One region of the Guptibacillus hwajinpoensis genome, then DNA from elsewhere that is predicted to be linked to it. Evidence: riboswitches for the same ligand, from Rfam matches in the RefSeq annotation. Region 1 holds a riboswitch; the other holds the start of a gene.
The links. Region 1 has a riboswitch for S-adenosylmethionine ahead of metE (5-methyltetrahydropteroyltriglutamate--homocysteine S-methyltransferase). Riboswitches for the same ligand answer to the same signal wherever they lie in the genome.
Positions count from the first base shown of each region.

Region 2: it holds a riboswitch for S-adenosylmethionine, as region 1 does, so the genes downstream of both, murB (UDP-N-acetylmuramate dehydrogenase) here and metE (5-methyltetrahydropteroyltriglutamate--homocysteine S-methyltransferase) in region 1, are expected to answer to the same signal.

Region 1 is NZ_CP156674.1:950,387-953,546, reverse strand. Features, by position in the region: gene ABFG93_RS04880 (DHA2 family efflux MFS transporter permease subunit) at 1-1,351, shown strand, start outside; SAM riboswitch class I at 1,409-1,514, shown strand; cobalamin riboswitch at 1,576-1,755, shown strand; gene metE (5-methyltetrahydropteroyltriglutamate--homocysteine S-methyltransferase) at 1,890-3,160, shown strand, end outside.
Region 2 is NZ_CP156674.1:116,743-119,902, forward strand. Features, by position in the region: gene ABFG93_RS00585 (YdhK family protein) at 1-210, opposite strand, end outside; gene murB (UDP-N-acetylmuramate dehydrogenase) at 383-1,303, opposite strand; SAM riboswitch class I at 1,710-1,820, opposite strand; gene ABFG93_RS00595 (DUF3895 domain-containing protein) at 1,901-2,902, opposite strand.

The DNA.
Region 1 (3,160 bases):
TCAGACGCTACTAGCGACGGCATTGCCGCATATTATGGTTGATCTGGACCTTGATGCAAGTACAGCTCAGTGGCTAACCTCAATCTTTATGCTTGTTAATGGAGTTATGATCCCCATTACTGCTTTTCTAATTGGGAAGTTTACGACGAGAACACTGTTTCTAACAGCAATGGGGTTATTTGCTGGGGGAACATTAATCTGTGCGATTGCTCCTAATTTCGCAATCTTAATGCTTGGACGTATTATTCAAGCATCAGGCGCAGGGATTATTATTCCACTTATGCAAACCATCCTATTCTTGATCTTTCCTGTTGAAAAAAGAGGAACAGCTATGGGGATGTTTGGACTTGTAATTTCATTTGCTCCAGCTATCGGTCCAACCCTATCAGGATGGCTTGTTGAACAATACCCATGGAGAAGCCTGTTTTATGTTATTTTGCCCATCGTCATAGTTGATTTTATCCTTGCATATCTCATCTTGAAAAATGTCACAGAGAAAACGAATCCGAAGTTGGATATTTTATCGATTGTCTTATCTTCCTTAGGCTTCGGTGGATTGCTTTATGGATTTAGTAGTGCAGGTACGAATGGATGGGGTAGTGAGCAGGTCATCATTGCGATGATCGTTGGTGCAATTTCGTTATGCTGGTTCATCTTGAGGCAATTAAAATTAACTCAGCCAATTCTGCAGTTTAGGGTATTTCAATACAAAGTTTTTACCTTAACGACGGTTCTTGGCATGGTAGTGTTTATTGCAATGATTGGAGCAGCAACTGTCCTTCCGCTCCTTATGCAGAATATGCTTGGATTCACTGCATTTGAGTCAGGGTTAATGCTGTTACCCGGGGCTCTTATTATGGGCTTTATGAACCCTATTACAGGACGGATCTTTGATAAGTTCGGGGCACGATGGCTCGCAATCATTGGGCTTGTCATCGTAACAGTTACAACCTTTATGTTCACGAATTTAACGCCGCAAACATCATTCACTTATCTAGCAGTGGTCAATGCTGTCAGAATGTTCGGGGTTGCAATGGTGATGATGCCAGTTACGACCGCAGGACTCAATCAGCTTCCTGCTCATTTAATTCCACACGGAACTGCGATGAACAATACGATGCGCCAGGTATCTGGCGCGGTGGGGACTGCACTGCTTGTAACGGTGATGTCTCAGGCAGCACAGCCTGGTCGTGGTGTTGAAGGTCTTGTTCATGGTGTAAATGTCTCCTTTATTGTAGCTGGAATCTCGGCGATTGTAGGACTCGTGTTAGCGTTCTTTATTAAAAAGCCCGCCGCTGGAAAAGAGACAGAAGAACCATTGAAAGCACAACAGGCTATTACTGAAAAATAAGAAAAGTCTTTTCAATTCAATCTACGTCATGTACAATGAATACTAATTTAATAGAATTCCTTATCAAGAGAGGCAGAGGGAAAGGCCCGATGAAGCCCGGCAACCATCAAGCGTATGTTTGAACGGTGCCAATTCCTGCAGAGTTATTTCTGCAAGATGAGGAAGAGGCCGTATCAAACTCTTCCTTTTACACTGGGAAGAGTTTTTTTATTAAATTACTTAATTGAATACTTTCAGCATATGGTGCTGTGACTGATGTCACGGCTTAAAAGGGAAGTCCGGTGTAATTCCGGCGCGGTCCCGCCACTGTGAAGGGGAGCGACTTACTAACCACTGTGATCTATGGGAAGGGGTAAGAAGCGTTGAACCTGAGCCAGGAGACCTGCCTTATGTCTGCACATGTACTCTACGGGTTAATAGAGGAGGTGATGAATCATAGGCAGTTCAGCGTGTGACTAAATCTCCCTTTCCGTAAGGGGGATTTTTTTGTTATCTAGTGTTCACGGTAAGAGACTTTTATTATGAAAGGAAGATGGAAATGACTGTGAAAAGTTCATCTATGGGCTATCCAAGAATAGGAGAAAATCGTGAATGGAAGAAGCTGCTTGAACATTTTTGGGGAGGGGATTTATCAGAAGAGACGTTTCATCGTGAAGCAAAACAACTTCGTCTCTCTTATTTGAGAAAACAGCAGGAAAAAGGGATTGATTTGATTCCGGTCGGTGACTTTAGCTTGTACGATCATGTCCTTGATACCGCGGTTATGTTTGGAATTGTCCCAACACGTTTTGATTATGACGGTGGACGAGTGTCTCTTCACACCTATTTTGACATTGCGCGAGGTACAAAGGGAGCATCAGCTTCAGAAATGACGAAATGGTATAACACGAATTATCACTATATCGTGCCTGAGCTCAATGACTGTAAACCTTTACTTGTGCAAAATCGTCCGCTTGAGTTTTATAGGGAAGCGAAACAGGAGCTTGGAATTGAAGGGAAGCCAGTCCTACTTGGTCCAATAAGCTTCGTTCTCTTATCAAAGGGATATGAACCAGAACAAACCAGAGAGGTCATTCATAAATTCTTGCCATTATATGAACAGGTCTTTAAGGAATTAGAAAATGAAGGAGTAAGGTGGATACAGATCGATGAACCAGCTCTAGTAACAACAGTTTCAGATGAAGTTCGTAGTTTATATAAAGAGGTATACGAAGTGTTGCATCAATCAGCTCCAAACTTACATGTACTTCTCCAAACCTATTTTGAAAGTGTCACACACTACGATGACGTTATACAGCTTCCGGTTCAGGGGATTGGTTTTGATTTCGTTCATGACCGCGGTGAAAATTTGAAGGCGATTAAGGAAAAAGGGTTTCCTTTAGATAAGGTGCTAGCAGCAGGCGTCGTGGATGGGCGAAATGTATGGAGATCCAATCTTGATCAAAAGATCGATGTGTTATCGGAACTGACCAATGAAATTGAATTGGATCGGCTCATTGTTCAGCCGTCTTCAAGCTTATTACATGTTCCTGTTACCTTAAAAAATGAGAATAAAATCCCTGATGTATTGCTCAATGCTCTTTCATTTGCAGATGAAAAACTCCAGGAAGTTGTTTTGCTTGCAATGGGAGTTAAGGAAGGAAAAGAAGCGATACGGCAGGAAATCTCATCAAGTGTTTATGCAGTACAACAGTTGAATCAATCTTCCTATCGAAATGACGATGTAGCTCAAGAATCAAGTCAATCTTCTGAAGACATAAAGCGGAAAGCGCCATTTCACGTTCGTTATGAGCTGCAGAAAAAGTCACT
Region 2 (3,160 bases), 830 kb from region 1:
AGTCGGGTTCATTGCTTCTTCTAAATTCTCAGGAACTTTCCCTGAACCCGAATGATCCATGTGATCCATGTCGTCTTTGGAACTTAATTCCATATTTGATTGTTCCTCGCTATTTTCCTGCTTGGAATTCTCGCTGTCATTTCCGCACCCCACCAGTATGAATGCAAAAGTAAGGAATGGGATGCCGAGCATCATCATTTTATTTTTCATAAATATCCTCCTTTAATTTTCTGTTTCATAGTGTAAGCTATGATGCGGAATCAACATTACACCCAAATCATGGATTTATTGTGCAGGAAAGTCAATTTCTCAATATTAATAACATATTCAATTAAAAAAGCAGCGTATCCCCCTTCTAATTGGGATACGCTGCTTATCAAAATTACTTCTCGGGTGGTTCTCCAATAACACGAACCTCTCGCTCGAGTTCAACATCAAATTTCTCTTTCACTGTACGCTGCACGTGATGGATGACATCTAAGTAATCGGTTGCTGTCGCATTGTCGATGTTAACGATAAATCCTGCATGTTTTTTAGATACTTCTGCCCCGCCGATTCGCGTTCCTTGAAGTTTTGAGTCCTGAATTAATTTACCAGCAAAGAGACCTGGAGGGCGTTTGAAGACACTTCCGCATGATGGGTATTCCAGCGGTTGTTTGGTTTCACGCTTCTCAGTTAAATCGTCCATGATGGCTTTTATTTCAGCCTGATCTCCTTCTTTTAAACTAAAGGTGGCTTCAAGAACAAGAAGACCCGATTCTTCTACATTACTGTGACGATAGGATAGATCGAGTTCACCTGCACCCAGATGAACCAATTCGCCTTCTTTCGTAACGGCAAGCACACTTTCAAGGCAGTCGGCAATCTCTCCACCATATGCACCGGCATTCATATAGACAGCACCGCCTACAGAGCCTGGAATGCCACATGCGAATTCAAGTCCTGTTAATTTACTGTGCAATGCAAATTCGGACACCTCGATGATCCGTGCCCCTGCTTGGGCCAACACTTTGTCCTCTGTTCTACGGATGGTGTTCAACGACGAAAGATTCAATACGATGCCCCGTATGCCACCATCCTGAATAATTACATTAGAGCCTTTTCCAAGAATCGTTAAAGGATAGTTAGCATTGTAGGCGTATTCCACCGCTGCTCTCGCATCTTCGGCCGATCGTGGAAATACGAGAACGTCAGCACGTCCACCCATTCTAGTGTAGGTATATTCATTTAAAGGCTCGTTTATTTTCAGCTCTGCTGATGGCAGAATTGTTCTTAGTTCATTTAAAACACGTTTGTTATCCATGGCTTACCTCACTTATTGAACAAGTTCTTTTTAGTAGTATTAACATTTCGCGAGTATCTAGAAGCTTCCTTTAGAGATTCTAGTCCTACTGAAATATTCAAACACAATTAAAATAATAACACAATTTGAACTTGAATATGGCCAATTTGCCAAAGGAACTGCTTGTTTTGTAAAGATTGGATGTGATTTTGATTTAAGTGAAGAGGACTTTTTATTCAAAGTCTCTATAGTAATTAATATGTAGAAAGGTGTGTTATAGTGTTCGTGCCTAAAAAGGAATAAAAAGGAGCTCCACATATAATAGGGAGGTCTCATTCTGACTATGCTTTAGTACGATAGCCCGAATTATTTGCTTTAAGTGAGTCATCACTACCAAATAGAAAATGGGTTTTATCGCATGATCCTCCTTTTATCTTCCAGACAGTTCAGTCTGTAGGATTTGGCACCATCTTCAAGCTTTACTTGAAAGGTTGCCGGGCATCATAGGGCCTAATCCCTCAGCCGCTCTTAATAAAAGTGTAGATTCAATTTTTAACATGGTTAAAATTATAGATGGGATAATAGAAAGAAATTACGAAATATGAGGAAGCTTTGTATCTAACATGAATCCTTTTGTGTTAGACGGTAAATACGATCTTCCCTCCCGTTCGATTGAACTGTCATCCTTCGCTGCTGAACAAATGAATCTAAATACGTACACACAGAATAATAAACCTTCGGCTTTTGCGTGGAGTATCTATTATCTAATGTTTTCTTATCTTTAATTAAAAGTTCGCAGATCATTAACGCACTTTCAATTCCCCTTTCAATGTAAGTATCAATTGCTTCCTGAATAATAAAAGAAAGATCTCCGACCACATGCGTGTTTTTTTGCGTTTGCTTCTCAGCTGGGGAAACAGAAGCAGGAACTTCTTCTGCGAATAAATCAAATGCGGCCTGTGCCTCTTCTTCTTGGTCTAATGCTGGCTCTGGCCTTTCTGGTTTTTGAACAAATGGTTCAGGTATCGTGCTTTTACGTTCAACCGATTCTAATTCTTCACGATGTGCTCTTATTAAGCCTTTCAGTATTTTTTCTTGACGAGATAGTAGTGGCAGTTGAAGCTCAATGAAATCACGAATATCCGAAGGTAAGTCCATTTCTAGCGGGATATCATAGGTTGATTCTTCGAGTGCTTTTTTCACTAAAAGCTCTTCTACCTCATCGTCCACTCTCTCAAAGCCATTGATGACATCTTTCGCGATCATCGGTGATAATCCTATATGATCCTGTAAATGATCAATCCCAAAATGGCGTGTTTCACCTGTTTGAACGTGCCTGACAATATACTGGTATCTTAGGGCTTGTCCACATTCACATTGGTGATCTACTGAAACATATCCTGCATCTATAACATCTATTAATACCCAATCGTCAAGTAGCATCTTTATTTCTTGCTCTGAAGCACCCTGAGGGATGTTTCTTCCCTTGTAGCTTGCAAGTATAGTAGCGAATATCGTTTTCTTAGCTGTTTTAACATAATTTAAAACATAATGTTGCTGATCATTCGATAAGTCCCCAAATAATTGATCACGTTCTGTTGTCGTGAGGGTCTCTTTCATCTAAATCACTTCCTGAATTGATAGTAACGCAAGTATAACAGTAAATATCTTCTGTTTGGGTGCATAGAATTAAAAATTAATAGAGGAAATCCATGTAAAAAACGGGGAAATTAGCACCGTAAGACTTTTTTAAAAATCAAGAACTCAATATTCCCAAGATTACCCGAGTCGTAATCTAATAAGAAGAGTAAATTAAGGAAAAAGCTAATAGATTGGGCTAATGGAAAGTGAACATGAAAAAAGTATCTCCAGGCTTAC